2 regions of the Pediococcus ethanolidurans genome follow, and region 1 is predicted to be linked to the other one. Evidence: riboswitches for the same ligand, from Rfam matches in the RefSeq annotation. Region 1 holds a riboswitch; the other holds the start of a gene.
What was found. A riboswitch is a leader RNA that binds a small molecule or an ion and turns the genes downstream of it on or off. The one in region 1 is predicted to bind lysine.

Region 1 (11,129 bases):
AACAAGTTCAGATTGATGATCAAACAGTTCGATTGATTCGTTTTACTAAACCGATCTAGCTAAAAATGATCATACAAAAAAGGTGTGAGAATAATTTCTCAACACCTTTTAGTTTAAGCTTATTTATAAATGATAACTGGTTCCGTTGTAGAAGTGTTTTCCCAAACAGATTTCATCTTGCTTGGTGGATTATTTAAACACCCATGAGAATGATACGTACTTCGATAACTTGTATTGCCATAAACCTTTGACGGTTGCCAAGAACTATCATGCATGCCGACACCATCTTCGGTTAATGGTTCCCAATAACTAACCTTGCTGGCATAAGCAGAGCCGTTATCATTTTTACCAGTTAAAGTAGAAGGACTTTGTTTGTACAAAATGTGGAACAGGCCGGTAGGAGTTTTATCACTCCCGCTTAAAGTCCCACTCATCACAGGAATGTTTTCCTTTAATTTTCCATTTACATAAATGTATTCATGAAGGGTAGACAAGTTAATTTCAACCCGGGTAGAACCAATGGCACTGCTGCGATTATAACTAATGTTTTGACCAGAATAATTCTTCATATCAACTTTAGTATTTGATTTAACACTAGCATTAATGAACTTATCAGCTAACATTTTAGCTTCTGATTTGACGTTTAGTGACCAGCCATAGTTTGAAGCAGTTGTATTATTGGTCGTAATTGTTTTACCGCTATTCAAGAGCTTGACACTAAATGATTTGCCCTGAGTGCTATCAGAATCGTTAATTTTAGTTAATTTAGCCTCTAATGCGGTTAAATCAACGGTTGGTGTTTTTCCTGGTTGGGTATTCACAATATAATCGGAACCTTTTAGCGAATAATTTTTACCGCCAACGTGGTAAATCAACGTCTTGGTCAAACTGTCTTTTAAGTTTTGTTTAACTGCTTTAGCAGCCGCTGTCTCAGATTGTGTTGCAGTGGATGAACTAGTTTTTAGTTTAATATTCTTTAATTGTTTAACTTGATTATCATAGCTGGCCAGGGCCTTAGTTACAGTTACTTGGTTGCCCTTAGCAGCCGCTTGTGTTTTTATACTGCCATTTTTTAAATAATAATAAGTTGGATGAGCAGCTGTTGCAGTCTTGTTATAAGTTTTTAGAGCCTGAGTAACCTGCTTTTTTAGGTTATTATTTCGATAAGTCACAACCTTATCAGAATTTGTTAAAGCGACCGCACTGGATTTACTTGATGAAGCAAATAAGCCATGGTGCTTTTTTAACGCGTCTTTAACCTGTGTTTTTGTGACACTTGATACTGTTTGTGATTTTCCAGTTACTAATAGTTTGCCATTTAGGTAAACGCGATTAGTTATCGTGGAGGAAGATGCAGCTAACTTTTGAGTAGCTTGATTAGCGGTTAGCCCAGCCACACTTTTTCCGTCGATCGTTGTTTTAGGAGCAAAGTGGGTTTGACCATATTGCCATGCAAACAAACCACCGCCAACGATTAAGATCCCCAAACCAATTAATGTCCATCTTAACTAGTGATTATTTTTAGTCAATTTTTTTCCTCCTCATAATATGTAGATAGGTTGTTACAAAATCTGGTCCCCATAATGCAAAAAGAATCTCCGTTTAAGAGATCAAATTTACAACTCAGATAGTCAGAACGCCTAAATTATAAAGGATGACTAACCGATGTCAATCGGAAATCTGTTAAATTAATAAAATTTTGTAACTTATCTGTAACAATCATACATTCTTTTTTGTCAAAAATACAACTATTTATTCTTCTTTAGCTAGTCATTTATTTTTGCGCACCAATTATTATGCTAGTGGTGCTGTATTAAATCAACATTAAACATTTTCTTATCACTCTGATTTTTAGTAAGCAGTGCTTTGAGATATATGAGATTTATATGATACAATAATCTTTGTGACTTTTTTATAGGTACATAATTAAAATAATTTATTGAGGTGAACATTTTGATGAACAGTATCAATTCAGAAGATAAACCCGTCGACCAAAATGGCCGCCCGTATAATCGACTCTTATTAGTTTTTACATTGTTAATTGGGACATTTAGTACGTTTTTAACTTCCACGATGTTAACCACGGCTTTTCCAACTTTGATGAAATCTTTTAGTATTTCAGCCAATACCGTCCAGTGGTTGACAACTGGATTTATGTTAATGATGGGAATTGTCATTCCGATCACTGGCTTTTTCTTGCAACGTTTTGATTCACGTAAACTATACTTATCTGCAATTGTCATTTTTTTCGTTGGAACGATTGTTTGTTATTTTGCACAAAACTTTTGGACAATTTTGGCTGGCCGTCTGATTGAAGCTGCCGGAGTGGGAATCACTTCACCTGTTTATCAAACAATAATGACTTCAATTTTTCCACCTGCGAAACGTGGGGCAGCCATGGGGAGTGCCGGAATCGTAGTTGGACTAGCCCCTGCTATTGGGCCAACGTTTGCTGGTTGGATTTTAATTCATTATTCGTGGCGAATGTTATTTTTAGCAATCATGCCGATCTCTCTAATTGTGTTAATTACTGGTTATTTCACACTAAGAAAAGTATTACCCACTAAAAAAGCACCGGTGGACTGGTCTTCAGTAGTTCTTTCAATGATCGGATTTGGTTCGATGCTGTTTGCTTTTTCTTCCGTGGGAACTTATTCATGGACCAATCCAATTGTGTATGGAACTTTGATTGTCGGTGTTTTAGTGGTTGCAATTTTTATCTTTAGATCTTTAAAGATTAAAAATCCACTTTTACAATTTAAAGTTTTTGAACACTCTGATTTTACGTTGTCTGCTATTTTAGTTTCGGTTTCATTTATGTCAATGAATGGTTTTACTCTTGTTTTACCATTATATTTGCAAACTGTTCGCGGAGAGTCACCACTGGCTTCTGGACTGACGCTTTTACCTGGTGCCATTATGATGGGTGTGATGAACCCAACTACAGGCCGAATTTTTGACCGACTAGGTGCTCGTGATATGGCAATTGCTGGCATGTTTATTTTGTCACTAACCACAGCGTCATTTATTCCGATTACCGCACAAACGCCGGTGTTTTACCTAGCTTGTTTGTATACCGTGCGTATGTTTGGAATTTCGATGGTCATGATGCCAGTCACAACAACGGGAATGAATGCTCTCCCATTAAATCTAATCGGGGATGGCACGGTTGTGAATAATACCGCGCGACAGGTATTTGCTTCGATGGGAACTGCCATTTTGGTCTCAATTATGTCCAGTGTGACCTTGAATCATACGCCCGGGAGCACAGTTGCACAATCGACACCAATTTTATTTAAAAAACTGTCTTTAAATGCTAATGTTTTAGGCTTTCGTTATGCATTCTTGATTGCGACTACCTTTGCAGTGATTGGATTTCTTTTAACGTTTTTCTTGAAAAAAGATGAGAGAGAGGGGTACTAACATGATCGTTATTTTTTTATTTGCGGGTGCCTTGCTCTTTGCTTGCAGTATGATTTTTATGAAACGTGGAACCAACAAAATGATCTGGATCACGGTTGGTTTAATTTTAAGTATTGGTAGCGTCGTGCTAATTACGTTAAACTACAATACTTATTTAGGAATGAAAACAGTCAGCAAAACGCAAACTTTTCCCTTAACGTCTAGTATCAGAGGAAAACACGTTTTGCTGTATCAACAGATTGGCACAAAGGATGAACGAATATACTACTATGCAACTAATCCGTTACAACAAAAATTATACAAAACAAATCCTACTACAGATAAAATTAAATTAACGCATAAATCTAATATTAGTCAGCTGAAGATCACACGAACTTATCGGGTTTATCGTAATGAAGAAATGCGCTTATTATTTAGTAATGGCGTGCCTAATCATCAGTTTGTGAATCAACATTACGAATTCAAATTAATGCCTGGTTGGCAGGTACAAAAATTAAATGCTTCCAAAAAAAGTTAGCTGAACTTTTGAACTGACAGACCTAGCAAGATAGCCTAAAATAGGAACTAAGATAACTAATTAAGGAGCAATCATGAAAAATAAAACTTCGCAGTTGAGTTTATTTGGTTTCTTTACTTTGACGGCTTCGATGCTGATGTCAGCAGATGAATATCCAGCCTTTGCTCAGTCTGGTCTATTAGCAGTGCTATATTTAATTTTAGCGGGTGTTTTGTGGTTTCTACCTGTCGCATTATGCTCAGCAGAAATGGCCACGATTGAAGGAAATAAAGAGGGCGGTGTTTTCACCTGGGTCAAAAAGAGTTTGGGTACCCGGTGGGGATTTTTGGCCGTCTTTTTTCAGTGGTTACAAATTACAGTTAACTTTATTACAATGATTTATTTCATTATTGGTTCTTTAGCATATGTGTTGAATTTTCCTGCGTTAAATAGCAATCCGTTGTTTAAATGGATTGCTTTTTTAATTATCTATTGGACCATGACTTTTCTACAATTGGGTGGCGTTAAAAAAACGGATCGCTTAGTGACGATTAGTTTTGTGGTGGGCATCATTCTGCCCTCGATTATCCTGTTAATTATGGGGATCTTATATGTGACTCAAACAGGCAGTGTACGCTTTAACGTTAATTTAACGGATAACTTTCAAGTGCTTAAAACTAACTTTTCAATTGGAACCATTGTCCCTTATATTCTAGCGTTTACGGGAATTGAAGCCTCGGCCTCATATATTAATGATCTGGATCATCCTAATCGTAACTATCCGCTTTGCATGTTGGTGTTAGTTGTATTCGCGATTCTTGTTGATTCTTTAGGTGGTCTCTCTGTTGCCGCAGTAGTACCGCTTGGACACCTTACCTTAAATCAAGGTGTTATTCAGGCGGTAGCGCAAATGTTTCAAGTTACGCTGTCTACTATGCAGTGGGGTGTGCGAATTATCGGTCTGTTGATGGCGTTTGGAATGATCGGTGAAATCAGTTCATGGATCATTGGACCGGTTAAATCGTTATTTGTGACTGCGGAGGATGGTATTTTACCGCACTATTTTATGCGTGTTAATCATGATGACGTGCCGGTACGTTTAATTATTGTCCAAGGAGTTGTGGTAACTTTAATTAGTGGATTTTTAACGGTTATCCTTGGCGGTAATAACGATGCTTATCAAATGGCAATGGCACTGACAGTCATGCTGTACATTGTGACCTACATTTTAATTTTTATTGCCTATCTTCACGAAACTAATTCGTCAGCTAAACGAGGATTTCGAATCCCTGGTGGTAAACTCATGCGTTTTGTGGTCGCATTCTTGGGATTGGTTTCTTCAATTGCTGTTTTGGGATCAACGTTTATTCCTACGGCAACTATCAAATCAATTAAACCAGCGCTATACACAACGTTGATGATCAGTTTCTTTTTAGTCATCATTGGGTTGACTGAATTGCTTTATGAATTTGGCATCCGTCATCAAAAGCAGCGCCATTACAACTTTACAATTCGGCATCGTCATTCAAACGAAATTAATAAAGTGATTTTACCGCAGGGACGTAATGAACATATTTTAAAACATATAAAACGAGATATTGATCAAGAAGAGGAAAAGTTAGTCCGAGATGTAAAAAAAGGGTAATTAAAAGAAGTGCACCTGCCAAAATGAGAGTTTTGTTAAGTGCACTTCTTTTGTTTACATTTTTACCGAAATATCATTAATTTTGGGTAACTGATCAACAAACTGTAAATAACTAGTTTCCTCGTCAGTTTGAGTAATCTTGACATCGTTTAGCTTAGCAGCATGCAAGTCTGCTTCGGAAAGCTCAAGATGATGAGTCACAGTTGCGTTACCAATTAAATCGATATCGTAATTTGTATCATTTTTATGAACGTTAGTTTTGACCATTCCACCAGGATTATAAACGGTAATTTCTTGATCAAATTGACCTTTATCTGGATGAGTAAGGGCAAACGCTAAACTTGTAGCGGACATGCCGGTACCACAGGCATTTGTGAAACCAACTCCGCGTTCAAATGTGCGAACAAATAATTTATTTTGTCCCAGGATTTGAGCAAAACTGACGTTTACACCATCAGGAAAGTAAGAATTAGGTTGATTAAGTCGTTTACCCAAAGTACCTAAATCGCTTGAGGCCAATTCATCTGCCGAAACAAAGCTTATTAAATGAGGATTAGGAACGGCAACTGCTGTGAATTTTAACTCTGGTAATAATTCTGGCCAAGTTTCGTTAACTAATTGTTGATGCTCAGGATTATGAAACGGAAGGCTTTCAGCCGCAAATGAAACTGGCGAAATTTCAACGCTGAATGCCGGAACATTAGGTGCAAAATCAGCAGCTTTGCTTACTTTTAGATCAGCATTAAGGGTTTGAACCTTAAATTGGTCTACTTGAAATTTCTTGGCTAAATAACGGGAAACAGTTCGTAAGCCATTACCACACATAGAGGCTTCGCTGCCATCCGCATTGATGACACGCATTTGTGCCAAAGCATCTTGGTGAGTTGGTTCATCAACAACTAGCACGCCATCTGCACCTTGCAGTAGGCCTGTTTTGGAATCAGTGATTTTGGTAGTGAAATTAATCAGTTCTTGATCAGATAACTTAGTTTGAAGTTGGGTTTGATCGAGTAAAAAGAAATGATTTTCGGATCCGTGAACTTTGTCAATCTGCATAGATAGTGCTCCCTTCGTTTATCTTGGCTTCGGGTTCAAAAAATTGTTGATAAATTTGTTTAACGGCTTTTTTTGCATCAGCCTGTTTGGTGCCTAACATGATTGAGATTCTTGAAGCGCCCTGATTAATCATATGAACCCCAATTTCGTTTTCGGCAAGGGGACGTAGAATGTTTTCAATGGTGCCAATTTTAGAACGCATTCCCTCACCAACCACCATGATAATTGCGTAATCATCAATCCAATTGAGCTGATCAGGTTTTAAGGTGTTTTGAATATCATGACACATTTCATGAATAGTTTCGCTGTTTAGCTGATTTTTGTCAAAGATTATGGTTAGATCGTCAATTCCGGAAGGCATATGTTCATAAGAAACATCATATTTATATAATATCTGTAATAGTTTCAGCGTAAAACCGACTTCTTTATTTAACAAATAGCGATGCAAATATAACGCGGCAAAACGATCAGAACTGGCTACACCAGTAATCGTACTGTGAGGTTTGAATCCCTTTTCCGGTACGATTAATGTGCCTGGTAAATCAGGATGGTTAGTGTTTTTAACGTTAATCGGAACTTGGCCTTCAATAGCTGGAATAATAGCTTCATCATGAAAAACCGAAAAACCAGCATAAGAAAGTTCGCGCATTTCACGATAGGTCATTTTTTTGATGGCATGGGGATGATTGATAATCCGTGGATCTGCCGCATAAATGGCATTCACATCTGTGAAATTTTCATATAACTGTGCGTTTAACCCACGAGCTACAATCGCGCCAGTAATATCGGAACCCCCACGTGAGAAGGTGGCAATTTGACCATTAGGGGTGAAACCAAAGAAACCTGGGAAGATTAATTTTTCACTACCAAATTGTAAATGAGCCAAATTCTTGTAAGTTTCCGGTAACACGGAGGCATTACTGGGATCGTCACTAACAATAATTCCTGCTTCAAAAGGATCCAAAAAACGTGCGGCAATACCAAGATGCTTAAGCACACTGGTTAGTAGCATAGCGTTTAGGCGTTCACCGTGTGCCTTAAATGCTGCCATCAAATAAGAATTGCTGGGGTAATATTCAAAAGGAAGCGACTGTAATTTTTTAATGATTTTTTCAATTGGTCTAGTTGGTAGATTGAAAAAATCACCGATATCTTTGTAACGTTGGCCAATTTTTTGAATAATTGCTGCAGTATTTTGATGTTTTATCACGGTTAGTGCGTATTCAATTAATAAATCAGTAACCTTGGTGTCCTCAGCAAACCGTTTGCCAGGCGCGGAAACAACCACGACTTGGCGAGTGGGATCGGCTGTAATGATTGAGATTACTTTTTGAAAATGGGCGCCATCTGCTAATGAGCTACCACCGAATTTAACAACCTTCATGTTTAAAAAAATCCTTTCCAGTTTTAAAAAATTCCGTTTTATTAGAATTTGATTAGTTATTTTGAATTTTAGCATTTTATTTTTTAATAGCAACTAAATTATTTTATTATCAAAGGTTGAAAGTATCAAAATCACTTCAATAACTGAGGTTAAATGACAATTAGACACTTTCAAGCTTCAAGATAAATCACTTTTATGAAATTCAAGACTTGACTATCTGTGAGAAGTATTATAAGCTTTTTAATAATTTAAGAGGTTGCAACCAACAAGAGTAACTAGTGAAGTTTCTATCAAACGATGAAACTGGTGAAAGGGGCGGTTGCCGAAGCGTCGGATCTGGATAGAGGTTCGGTGTGCTGGGACGCAGTTTAAGAGATTGCGGACTGTCGCAGCAAAACATGTCGGCTGCGGGGCGCTATCGACAATTGATACAGAATAATAATGAACTCATTCTGGGATCTTTTTGTTTGCGCTAAACAAAAAGATCTCTTTTTTGTTTAACAAAATAATTTTAGAACTGGTGGGAAAAACAAATGAATGAGCAACACACACAACGAGTAAATACAACGAATCATTTAATGATTGATGGGGCAGATGCCGTAGACTTAGCAAAAACGTATGGCACACCTTTAATTGCTTATGACGTTTCTGCTATTCGTCAACAAATTCGACGTTTCAAAAAGGTGTTTGAGAGTAATCACGTTGCTTATGCTGTAAGCTATGCAAGCAAAGCATTCGCAACAGTTGGCATGTTTCAACTTGTTAATCAAGAAGACGCACACATTGATGTGGTGTCAGGTGGTGAACTTTACACCGCAATTCAGGCCGACTTTCCGATGGAAAAAATTAGCTTTCATGGTAACAACAAGTCGCGTGAAGAACTGGAAATGGCTGTGGATCATCATATTGGCGTTATTATTTTAGATAATTTTCATGAAATTGATCTCTTAAGCGCAATTTTAGAAGCAAAGCACGAGACAGTTAAAGTGATGCTGCGGTTAACACCAGGGGTATCTGCGCATACGCATAAATATGACCAAACTGGTCAAGAAGACAGCAAGTTTGGGTTTGATATCCGATCTGGTCAAGCACAACAAGCCTTGCAACAAGTACTGGCTGACACTCATATGGATATGATTGGCATTCATGCGCACATCGGATCGCAAATTTTTAAGGTTAACGGTTTTGTGTTGGCGTCCCAAAAATTGGTTGATTTGGCGGCCGACTGGCAAACTAAGTTTAACTTTGAAACCCGCGTTTTAAATGTGGGTGGCGGCTTTGGCATTCGCTATACCCAGGAGGACGACCCAATTGCACCAGAACAATTTGTTGATGCCATTGTAAAAACGGTGCAAAAACAGGTTAGTTTGCGACAAATAAAAATGCCAGCCATTTGGATTGAACCGGGGCGCTCAATTGCAGGCCCCGCTGGTTACAGTTTATACACAGTGGGATCACGCAAAGAAGTTCCTGGCATTCGTCCCTATGTGACCATTGATGGTGGCATGGGTGATAATATTCGTCCCGCGCTTTATGAAGCACAATACGAAGCAGTTTTGGCAGATCGGGTTAACGTCAAACCAGAAGAAACAGTTAGAATTGCGGGAAAGTATTGCGAGTCGGGAGATATATTGATTCAAAAACAAGCACTGCCTAAATCTCATTCGGGTGAAGTGTTGGCACTCTTGGCCACTGGTGCATACGGGTATTCCATGGCTTCAAATTATAATCGTAATCCAAGACCCGCCGTTGTTTTTGTAGAAAAAGGACAGGCAGAATTAATTGTTAAACGCGAAAGCTATCAAGACCTTGTGAGTTTGGATTGTAGTTTTGTTTAACCTTTAAATGCCATATAATGTAGAAGGATCTTAAAATTTTAAAGTTCAGATAAACATTGAATTTTATAATGAAGTTATTACGAAAATAAAAAAGTTTATATAAAGGAAGGATTTTATTCATGGCACAGTTAGATGCACGTGAAATCATTGATTTTATCAGTAACGCAAAGAAGAAGACGCCAGTGAAGGTTTACTTGAAGGGTGACCTAGTTAAACTTGACGTTCCTAAAAATATTCGAACGTTTATTGAAACTAAAACAGGAACAGTTTTTGGTGACTGGACGGATGTTAAACCTTTCCTTGAAGCTAATAAAGCAGTTATTGAAGATTATGAGGTTGAAAATGATGGTCGTAATTCAGCCGTACCGCTGTTGGACACTAAAAATATCAATGCACGAATCGAACCAGGTGCCATTATCCGTGATCAGGTTGTCATTGGTGACAATGCAGTGATTATGATGGGAGCTTTAATCAATATCGGGGCTGAAGTTGGCGAAGATACGATGATTGATATGGGCGTTGTAATGGGTGGTCGTGCCATCGTAGGTAAACACGCTCATATTGGTGCCGGAACGGTATTAGCTGGGGTGGTTGAACCAGCTTCAGCACAACCAGTACGAGTTGATGATAACGTCATGATCGGTGCCAATGCAGTTGTACTGGAAGGTGTCCATGTTGGTGAAGGTGCTGTTGTGGCTGCTGGAGCTGTAGTGACGCATGACGTTGCACCTTACACAATGGTGGCTGGCGTGCCAGCTCGTAAAATGAAAGATATTGATGATCAAACCCGTTCAAAAACAGAGCTTGAGGATACATTAAGAAAACTGTAAGGGGATGGCTAAATAATGACGTTAACAGAACCGCAGTTAGTGAAAATCTATCAAAGTTTGCACCAAATTCCTGAGTTGGCAATGCAGGAAACAGAAACCCATGCTTTTCTTAAAAAAACGGTCCAGCAATTTGAACAAACTTATCTAGAAGTTCAAACGCCCAAAGAAATGCCAACTGCGTTACTCGTTTTAGTTCATGGTAGTGACCCCAAACGCACAATTGGCTATCGAAGCGATATTGATGGTTTGCCAGTTGAAGAACAGACGGGATTACCGTTTGCTTCAAAACATCCCCAAGTCATGCATGCTTGTGGACATGACATTCACATGACGGTGGCACTCGGGTTATTAAGCTATTTTGCTAGCCAGCAACCCAAAGACAATCTGTTATTTTTCTTTCAACCAGCTGAAGAAAGTTTGAACGGTGGCAAAACGGCCTACGAAAAACAAATTTTCA
Region 2 (11,129 bases), 1.9 Mb from region 1:
TCAGTGGATAATATTATCATTGGGGCGGTGATGCCTTTGGTTCCTGGAGTACCGCTGACTAATGCTGTGCGAGACATCTTGAATGGTCATTTTGTGAGTGGGCCAGCACGAGGGATGGAAGCATTGTTAACGGCGTCGGCGATTGGGTTTGGAATTGCCTTTGTGTTTAGGTTCTTTTAAGGAGAAATTAACTAATGATTATGATAATTGAGTTGTTTTTTGCGTTTATTGCAACTGTTGGTTTCGGAATTATTATTAACATTCCTCATCGAGCCTTAATTGTTGCAGGATCAATTGGAACCATTACTTGGTTTATTTATTGGGCACTGATTCATCTTGCATTTGGCATAGCACTGACCAATTTGGTAGCTTCAGTTGCAATTGGTATTTTGAGTGATATTGCTGCACGAAGAATGAAAATGCCAATGTTAATTTTTAATATTCCAAGTTTGGTTCCTCTGGTTCCAGGCGGACAGGCCTATCAAATGATTCGTAACTTTGCGTTGGGAAATACTGCACAAGGAGTTCTTTTTTTAACTGAAGTTATTGAGATCACTGGGTCCATTGCAATTGGCTTTTTAATTGCCGAATTGCTTAATAAGCTCTGGAAAAAGCTTATGTTAAAACGCTTTCCTAGTAGAATGTAATGAAAATGTAAGAACGATGATATCTGAATGCCCGTTTGTAAATGTTAGGATAAACTAGTACATAGTGGTTAACGGAGGTGCAAGGGAGAACATTGGAGGAATTCGTTTGAAAGGCATTCGGAAAAGTAAAATTATGTCGGCGTGTTTGTTGACGATTGTACTATTGATTAGTTTGATAATCGGTGGTACGTCAGTAAAAGCACAATCAGTAAATAGTTATATAACGGCTAACAAAATCAAGCCGGTGGGAATCACCACTTCAATTTGGAGTGGCTTTCCGCGATCTGATTACAATAAAGGCTACGGTAAGCCTGAGGGAGTTGTCGTTCACGAAACTGCCAATGCAAGTTCGACAATTTATAATGAGATTGCATATATGAAAGCGCACTATAACGATGCGTTTGTCCACAGTTTTGTTGATGCAGATCATATTATTAATATTGCCAATACAAATTATTTAGCATGGGGCGTGGGGTACCCAGGTAATGGTAAGTTTGCCCAATTTGAGCAGGTTGAAGTGCATTCAAAAAGTGCATTTGCACATGAAATTGCGAATGCAGCCTGGTATACAGCTTATTTGTTGAATAAGTACAAGCTGAGTTCTAATGATGCGGCTTATGATTACAAAGGAACGGTTTGGTCACACAAGGCAGTTTCTGAATATTTTGGTGGATCATCGCATACTGATCCATACGGATACTATTTAAATACCGGAAAAAAATATTTCGGTCAAGGCTACACAATGGCCGAGTTTTATCAATTAGTTAAAAATTATTATGACGGAATGAAAGTCAAAAATGTGAAGTATACGAATACAAGTTTAACGATGGATGTTAAAACCAATCCTGGGCATGATTTTTATAATCACGTTCCCGAAAGTAAATACACCGTTAAGCGTTTGAATTCTGGTAAAACGTATGCAGGAAAGACAGTTCAAATTGATTGCACCGGTAAACGGGATGGCACAGGAACACTGTACTATCGAGCATATTATCAAGGCAAAGAAATTGGCTGGATCTATGGCGCTGGACTTGCTAAACATGTAACTTATACCGCAACTGCTAAAACGATGGATGTTAAAGTAACTCCCGGTCATGATTTTTATAATCATGTGACAAGCAGTATGTACACAAATAAGTTACTGCATTATGGTAAGACATATGCTGGTAAAACGGTCACGATTGATAACATTGCTTATCGAGATGGAACTAAAACACCCTATTACCGTTGTGCGTACAACGGTAAACGAATTGGCTGGATTTACGGTGGGGCTTTAGCTGTACACGTTAGCTATCAAACAATTAATAAAACAATGACGGTTGTTCCAGTAACGGGACATGACTTTTTGAATCACGTTACGGCAAGTAAGTATACGGTTAAACGCCTGCATCTTGAAAATGAATACGTTGGTAAAAAAGTCACGATTGATAACATTGCTTATCGAACGGATGTTAAAACACCGTACTATCGTTGTTATTATGATGGTAAAGAAATTGGCTGGATTTATGGAAGTGCACTGAAGTGATTTGTTTCAAAAATAAATCATGCCAAGCCTGTTCCAGGATGGATGCATCGGAGGACGACAAGTTAACTTGGTGAGTCAAGTCGTTTAATAGCAGTAACTTGAGTCAGTTTGTTACTTTCAATCTTCAGTTATAATCAAATAGACAAAAAATGAGACGGAAAAATTATTTCCGCCTCATTTTTGGGTTCTATACTTTTTCCTGTTGATAGCTTACTTAACATGGTAATCTATTAGCAGGATTTTTTAGTGCAAAATAAAAAAGGCCCATAAGCCTCGCACCTAAAAAATCCACCCACTACAGCATCTTTTTTAAAGGACGTGAAAACTTATGGACCCTGTAGATAATAATATAAAATTTGCGCTCAGTATTAAAGACCCAAATGTAGTTTTTTACAAATATAACTATCAAGTGATTAAAGCTAAGCGCGCAAAAGTATATATAGCCACGGTTAAGTTCGACCAGAAACATTGCGCTAACTGTGGCTTTTGCGAGCTAAGTCATAATGGACACTACGTATCACGCGTGACCTATCTGGCAGCGAATGCGAGTGAACCAGTTTATTTGGAACTCCATAAAGAACGCGTCATTTGTCGTAATTGTAAAGCGTCGTTTATGGCTACTTCTGATGTGGTAGACAAGTACTGTTGTATCTCCCGAGCCACGCGTCAGAAAGTGTTTATGAGTCTACAAGACGACCGCACTCAAGCTAGCATTGCGATCGATGCCGGCATATCAGCTAGCACTGTCTGTCGTTACTTAGACAACTATGATGACTTATTTCGCAGAAATCTTAACTATCTACCGGTTCATCTCGCCATGGATGAATTTAGAGGAATTAGTGGTCGGCTCCATTTCATCTGTATTAATGGCGCTGGTGAGCACGAAATTCAACAAATTCTGCCAGACCGATTCAAGCAAAGTATTACTGATTATTTTAAACAATTTCCAGCAAGTGTTCGAGCACGTGTCAAAACAGTTACCGTAGATCTAAATAGTTACTATCAAGACATTGCCAAGGCAATGTTTCCGCAGGCAAAAATTGTGATCGACCGCTTTCACATCGTTGCAATGATGACTCGAGCTTTTAATCAAACTCGGGTGCAAACCATGAAAAAGTACAATAAAAGATCCTATGAATATCGCACGTTAAAGTTCACCTGGCGGCTTTATTTGAAGTATGCCGGAAATCTAGATGAGGAACATGTCTTTTATGACCGACACCTGCGAAAACAACTCACACAACTAGAACGTGTAGAACAAGGACTGACAATTAACGAAGAACTTAAAGCATCGTACGAGTCGATGCAAAGCATCATGGAAAACCTTAAGAATCAAGACAAAGACAAGCTTGTGGAAGATCTATATACAAATCAAAATATAAGTCCCTACATGAAAGCAGTGTTTCAAACGTTCAAAAAGAACTTAGTGGTTGTACTCAACGCCAGTGAATCGGACTATACGAATGGCCCAGTCGAAGGCATGAATCGAATGATTAAACAAATTCAACGCACAGCATTTGGATTCCGTAATTACCATCATATGATTTCACGTATTAAGTTACGGCAAATGAGAACAAAACCAATGAAAAAAACAGAGTTGAAAGTCGCATGACTTTCAACTCTGTAAAAGCTATTCATCAACAGGATTTGACAAAGAGCCCATTTTTGTGTAATACTGACTATTTTGATTACTTTGGGTTGTATCTGTGTAACTCGATTGATCTGTTGTGCCAGTTGTGACACTGGTTAAATTAGCCGTTCCAGTTGATTTATGACCAAGATCCAATCCCTTACGAATAAAGTTTGTGACCCGTTGCATTTCTGTTTGACTAGCAACTTCATAATCTTGTCCGCTGATCAGTTGCGTTGTGCCTTGTAAGTGAGTGGACTTAAGATGATGTGTCGCCACACGATATTTTGTCGAAAGTGCGACGATTTCATCAAAGGTTAAATCAGTTTGAGTTTGCTTTTTAATAGAAGATAGGAAACTTTGACTAAGCAAGGTGGTTAAAGAATCACTTTTTCTTAGAATGTCCATTAATATTTGTCGTTGACGTTTTTGTCGACCATAATCACCTTGTGGATCATCATCTCGCATTCGAGAATAGTCTAAAGCCGCTTTTCCACCTAAATGGATCTTTTTGCCTTTGACCACGTTTGCGGCACCATATTTAAAGGTTAGTGTTGGAGATACTGTTACGCCACCGACACCATTGACGATTTTTTCCAAACCACCCATGTTGATCAAACCATAAAAGTCGATCGGTACATCTAAGAGCTGCTGAATAGATTTAATACTTGTACCAGTGCCACCAAAAGAATAAGCGGCATTTAATTTGGAAGGTGCATATTGCGTGTAGCCTGGAATTGAAAGGGCCGTATCACGCGGAATACTTGTTAAAGTCATTTTTTTCTTTTTCGGATTTAGCGTTGCAATGATGATTGTGTCTGTTCGGCCTCGATAATTACGGCCTAGTGCACCGGTATCTGTACCTAGTAGAAGAATTGAAATCGGTTTATTCTTCTTGATAACGGCAGACACATCACGCGCCTTTTGAATATTGGCACTATTAAAAACGGAGTTGGCCGCATTTTTTGCAGAGTACCATTTGTAGGCACCAAACACGCCGATCGCAATAACTAAAATTCCCACGATTGCAATGATGAAACGTTTGCGTCTTGGTCTTCGTGGCCGTTTGTTCGGTTCACGATTTTCCATATTTTGATGCATTTCTGTACGAGTCGGGGGGACATTAAAATGGTTGTGCAGGTCGGATCTTTTAGGCGTTTGGTTCTCATTCATTGTTTTGCCTCCTGAAGCAATTATTAATTAAAGTGAACACTTGATATAGTATACCGAATTATTGCTAAATAAGCTTTATTTTTAAATTGATTTAATCTTTTTTTAAACATAAAGAGTATATAACATTTTTAGGCTATTCTGAATGTTCATTCTCAGGATGATGAGCTAATCGTATCAAAACGATAATTTCTATTATTCAATTATTTGAGGAAAAAAAGCTTTTTCTAAAATTCAAAAAAATAATTAATCGAATTATTTGGTAAGTGGACAAAAAAAGTACATTATGGAAACAAATTCTGGTATTCTTATACCTGAGACTGTTTTAAATTATAGTTTTTAATTTTGTAACTAAAGATTGAAAGTACAAAAACACATTTCGTTGCCTGATATAAAGACGTTCATGGTAACAAAATTAGATTTAAATGCCGTCTTCCAGCAAATTTGGACTGGAACGTAGTGCGAGCTCTTGCGGCGGTCTTGGCCACAAGAATCGACATCGTACGGAGCATCAAGATTTTCGGAACGAAAATCATTCTTCTTTGCGTAGTAGTGGGCACGACTTAGAGCCGCAAACCACGTCTCCAAGTTCGGCCTTTATCTAAGCGAAGACCGCTAAGATAAACGTCACTACTGAGCCCATTTGCTTCCAGACTAAGTCTAATCTTTGCTACCAACACATCGATATAAAAGTTGCGACATCAATATTACTGAACATTATTTAACATCAAACGTTCTTAGTCCGGAGGCGATTGGTCTCAGGGGTGAAATTATTCTTAGTAATTTATTACTTAGAATAAGGCCGAGTTTGAAGACAAGTGTACTTCTTGGCTTCAAATCGTGCCCACCCCGTTCCAGACCAGGTGAGCCGGAGGACGGCAGTTAGACTACTGTTGGTGAACTAAGTCGTTTAACAGCAGTTATTGAAGTGATTTTTGTACTTTTAGCCTTTAGTTTTGTAAGGTATCTTGAATTATAATAAATGAGGAACACTGTGAATAAAAAGATTAATACATCAAGGCTAAATTTACGGTCGTTTGTAGCGACAGATTTAGCTGATTTAAGAGCCGTTGTAGAAAATGAAAAAATAGCAAAAATGGCGGGCTTTCGAGTTGCAGCTAATGCTTTTGAGAGTGATTATTTTTTACAGCAACTGATGCAAGCAAACATTTGGGCAGTTACTTTAAAAACGACCGCAAAGGTTATTGGCAGCGTTGGATTATATCCAGTTGTAAATGATAAGCAAGAGCAGGATTCCCAAAAATTAGAGTTAGGTTATATGCTCAATCAAGATTTTTGGGGAAATGGCTATATGAAAGAGGCTGTTCAAGCTGTTTTGAGGCACCTTTTTCAAGAACACCCGGATCGAATTGTAACGGCAAGTACGTATTCAAAAAATAGCCGTTCTGTAGCAGTTTTAGAATATTTTAATTTTAAAAAAATTGGGGAACAAACTTTACCAAGAAGTGTGCTGAATCCGTTTCCTCAACAAGAGAGTTATTATCAGTTAACAGCACAAGCATTTATGGAGGGTGGACATTATGCAACTCACTAAAGGATTTGAACAAGCGGCATGTATTATTGCGCTACTGTGCACACAGGATCGTTCAATCCTGCTAACAACGGCTGTGATTCACGAACGATTGACTGGCTCAGAAGCATATCTACGAAAAATTATGCGTAAACTAGTTATCGCTGGATTGGTAACTTCGATTCCTGGAAACAATGGCGGTTTTCGATTAGCCAAGAGTCCAAAAGAGATCTCTTTGCTGGATATTGTTGAAGCAAGCGAAGGACCAATTAAAACATATCCAGATATGGGCTTCATTGAAAATGTTTTTTCAGAGGCTCGTCCTATTGCGGAACGTGGAAAAAACGTTTTGAACGATACATTTCAACAAGCTGATAATCTTTGGCGAGATTATCTCAAAGATCAGAGCTTAAATGATGTCTTGGTTAAAATTATGGGAAAGCCCGCGGAACCTGGTATTGATTGGAATGCTCCTGATGTAGATTTGCATGAACATTTTCAACAATTAAAAGAAAAAATTAAGGACACAAAACAAGTGTAGGTACGAAATGACGGTTGCCAGAACTACCTTGCTTGTATATAATTGATTCATATCGAAAGAAGAGGTTGCCAAACTCATCAGTCACGACTTGTAGATGAAAAAGCATTGAAGACAAGTCGCAAAAGGGTGTTTGGCCGAAACTTAAGGCTGCTTTTTCAGTTTTAAGTTGGGTTCTGATTCAATAAATCAGAGACTGTCGTGATGAGTTGAAATCATCACGGGGCGCTATCTACGATTTGACTGAGAAATTTAGTAAGTCTTTTTGTATGGCGATTTTGTTATACAAAGGGGCTTTTTTTATTGGTTAAAAATAAGATTGCCTTTTTAATTCGAAATTTAAGGAGGAACTATTTTTATGGCAGAAAAAGAGAATCATTCGATTGATCGATCATTGAAAACACGGCATATTTCCATGATCGCACTTGGTGGTAGTATCGGAACCGGATTATTTGTAGCTAGTGGGTCCGCAATTTCAGAGGCAGGACCAGCTGGGGCATTGATCGCCTACGTTGCGATGGGTATTATGGTTTACTTTTTGATGACGAGCTTGGGAGAAATGGCAACTTATATGCCGGTTTCAGGATCGTTTGCAACCTACTCAACAAAATATGTGGATCCTGCACTGGGATTTGCGATGGGATGGAATTACTGGTTTAATTGGGCAATTACGTTGGCAGTTGATATTAGTACTGTCTCTATTGTGATGAAGTTCTGGTTACCCAGTGTACCCGGATGGGTTTGGAGCAGTGTGGCCTTGATTCTAATTTTTGTAGTTAATGCACTGACGGTCAAAGCTTTTGGTGAAACGGAATACTGGATGGCCTTAATTAAGGTTATTACCGTAATCATCTTTTTGGTTATCGGTGTGGCCGTTATTTTTGGAATTATGGGTGGTCACGCAACTTACTTAAATAATTTCACTTATAAAAAAGCACCATTTGTCGGTGGTATTCCAATGATCTTAAGTGTTTTCGTTGTTGCCGGATTCTCATTTCAGGGAACGGAACTAATCGGAATTACGGCCGGTGAATCGGCAACACCAGAAAAAAGTGTCCCTAAAGCAATTAACCAGGTTTTTTGGCGAATTTTATTATTCTACATTCTTTCAATTTTTGTTATTGCCTGCATTATCCCGTACACAAGTCCGGATTTGTTAGGTTCATCGGCAAGTGATGTCAAAATTAGTCCCTTCACACTTGTATTTCGACGGGCTGGTTTGGCAGGAGCTGCAAGTGTGATGAATGCCGTTATTTTAACTTCGGTTATTTCATCTGCTAATTCTGGTATGTACGCATCAACCCGTATGCTGTACTCAATGGCCTTAGAAGGATATGCACCTAAAACGTTTAGTTTGACGACAAAACGTGGAATTCCGTTGATGGCACTTATTGGCACCACAATTGTGGGCGCTTTAACATTTATTTCTAGTATTGCAGGACCAGAAATCTATATGTGGTTGGTAGCAGCTAGTGGTCTAACCGGATTTATTGCGTGGTTAGGCATTGCAATTTCTCATTTTCGTTTCCGAAGAGCGTTTGTTAAACAGGGCCATCAATTGGATGAACTAAAATATCATGCTAAGTGGTTTCCGTTTGGTCCTATATTTGCCTTTGTTCTTTGTTTGCTGGTGATTGCAGGTCAGGACATTCACTCGTTTGCGACATTTAACTGGGAAGCAATTGGAATTAGTTATATGAGTGTTCCCATATTTATTGTGTTATATACGTATTATAAGTTGAAGTATCACACCCATATGATTCCGCTGGATGAAGTCGATTTAACGCAACCTGATTTTATTTTAAAGGGTCGAAAAGCACAAAAATAAGTGTATAATGTAAGGCGCTGTATAAATTCAAATGTTTTTTCGTTTGAAAAACATAAACTACATGTTGTCTTTGCTTGAAATCATGCTACAATATATAGTATCAAAACAGGAATAAAGGGGAACTTTGAATGATTGCATTGTCAGGACCAATCGGCGCAGGAAAAACAACGTTAACAGAAATTTTGTCACAACATTTAGGTACAAAAGCTTTTTATGAATCAGTGGATGATAACAAGATCTTGCCACTTTTTTATAAAGATCCTAAACGTTACGCATTTCTGCTTCAGATCTATTTTTTAAATCAACGTTTAGATGGTATCAAGGAAGCTTTTCAGACTAAAAATAGTGTGATGGATCGTTCGATTTATGAAGACTCGCTGCTTTTTCATCTGAATGCAGATTTGGGTCGGGCAACTAGTACTGAAGTTCAGATTTATGATTCACTTTTAACGAATATGATGGAAGAACTTCCGGAAACTCATTATCAAAAGAATCCAGATCTGTTAATTGATATTAATATTTCATTTGACACGATGCTAACACGGATCAAAAAACGAGGACGGTCGTACGAACAAATTGATAATGATCCAAGTTTGTACGAGTATTATCGTGATTTGAATAATCGTTATACGGAGTGGTATGACAATTATAATGAAAGTCCTAAAATTCAAATTGATGGTGATCAGTTTGATTTTGTGGAGGATCCTAACGCGCGTCAGAAAGTAATTCAAATAATTGATGAAAAAATTGCCGAAATTTAGTTGTCTATTGAATTAGTTTCGGTTATGATTAGGTTAATAAGTAAACGTAAATTCACATAAAGTAGATTTAAAGCGAGATAGAGTTAGTGAGAGCTATCAATCGAAACTCCGGTGAATAAAAACGGGTGAGTAATTTCACACGGCTGCGGTCGTTAAACTTAAGTGAGGGTGCTAGCGACAGCAAACTTGGGTGGTACCGCGAAAAAAAGACCTTTTTCGTCCCAATTGATGGGATGAGAAAGGTCTTTTTATTATGTTTACAAAAATAAGGAGGATATAAACCATGTTAGATTTAAAAAATATTCGTAACAATCCAGATTTTGTGAAAGAACGATTAGGTACACGGGGAATCGATCCAAAAGAAATCGATAAGTTATTAGATGTGGATCAAAAACGACGTGATTTAATTGTAGAAAGTGAAAATTTAAAAAAGACACGTAATGAAGTTTCAGACCAAATTTCTTTGCTTAAACGTCAAAAAGAAGATGCGACTGATCAAATTACAGAAATGCGTAAGGTCAGTGGTGAAATCAAAGAACTTGATCAACAACTTCAAGTACTCACCGACCAGGTGCAAGACATGGCTGCTCATCTGCCCAATATTCCTAATCAAGATGTTCCGATTAGTTTAACTGAAGAGGGAAGTGTTGAACTACGTAAAGTAGGAAAACCTCGTGAATTTACCTTTAAACCAAAGCCTCATTGGGAAATTGGCGAAAGCTTAGGTATTTTAGATTTTGAACGGGCTGCTAAGGTTTCAGGAAGTCGCTTTGTTTATTATGTAGGTTTGGGTGCCAAACTAGAACGTGCCGTTTATAACTTCTTCTTGGATCAAAATGATAAAGCAGGTTATACCGAAATGATCACGCCTTACATGGTCAATGATGAATCGATGTTTGGTACTGGACAATTTCCAAAGTTCAAGGAGAATCACGCCGGCTATGAAATTCAAGATAGTGATTTAACTTTGATTCCAACGGCTGAAGTGCCATTAGTCAACTTTCATCGCAATGAAATTTTGGATGAGGATGCTTTACCAATTAATGAAACAGCCTTATCACCAGCTTTTCGTTCTGAAGCAGGGAGTGCTGGTCGTGATACCCGTGGCCTAATTAGAATGCATCAGTTTAATAAGGTAGAAATGGTTAAATTTACGAAACCTGAGGACTCATGGAACGAACTTGAAAAGCTCACTAATCAAGCTGAGAGTTTACTTAAACTGTTGAAGTTGCCTTATCACGTGATTACTTTAACAACGAGTGATATGAGCTTTACAGCAGCTATGACACACGATCTAGAGGTTTGGATTCCGGCACAAAACATGTATCGTGAAATTTCAAGTTGTTCAAACTGTACTGACTTTCAGGCGCGTCGTGCTCAGATTAGATATCGGGATGAGAATGGCAAATTACAGTATGTTCATACACTAAACGGCTCTGGTTTAGCAGTTGGAAGAACAGTAGCTGCAATTCTAGAAAACTATCAAAATGAAGATGGAA

Region 2: another riboswitch for lysine. It lies ahead of AB3219_RS10520 (amino acid permease); the one in region 1 lies ahead of lysA (diaminopimelate decarboxylase).

The regions. Positions count from the first base shown of each region.
Region 1 is NZ_OZ061250.1:208,079-219,207, reverse strand. Features, by position in the region: gene AB3219_RS01040 (L,D-transpeptidase) at 120-1,487, opposite strand; gene AB3219_RS01035 (MDR family MFS transporter) at 1,957-3,423, shown strand; gene AB3219_RS01030 (DUF4811 domain-containing protein) at 3,425-3,940, shown strand; gene AB3219_RS01025 (amino acid permease) at 4,014-5,564, shown strand; gene dapF (diaminopimelate epimerase) at 5,619-6,620, opposite strand; gene AB3219_RS01015 (aspartate kinase) at 6,610-8,004, opposite strand; lysine riboswitch at 8,247-8,430, shown strand; gene lysA (diaminopimelate decarboxylase) at 8,538-9,842, shown strand; gene dapD (2,3,4,5-tetrahydropyridine-2,6-dicarboxylate N-acetyltransferase) at 9,962-10,672, shown strand; gene AB3219_RS01000 (N-acetyldiaminopimelate deacetylase) at 10,685-11,129, shown strand, end outside.
Region 2 is NZ_OZ061250.1:2,104,205-2,115,333, reverse strand. Features, by position in the region: gene AB3219_RS10555 (threonine/serine exporter family protein) at 1-180, shown strand, start outside; gene AB3219_RS10550 (threonine/serine exporter family protein) at 195-647, shown strand; gene AB3219_RS10545 (GW dipeptide domain-containing protein) at 754-2,172, shown strand; gene AB3219_RS10540 (ISL3 family transposase) at 2,501-3,784, shown strand; gene AB3219_RS10535 (LCP family protein) at 3,803-4,975, opposite strand; gene AB3219_RS10530 (GNAT family N-acetyltransferase) at 5,967-6,527, shown strand; gene AB3219_RS10525 (Rrf2 family transcriptional regulator) at 6,514-7,044, shown strand; lysine riboswitch at 7,096-7,280, shown strand; gene AB3219_RS10520 (amino acid permease) at 7,400-8,869, shown strand; gene AB3219_RS10515 (deoxynucleoside kinase) at 8,998-9,630, shown strand; gene serS (serine--tRNA ligase) at 9,914-11,129, shown strand, end outside.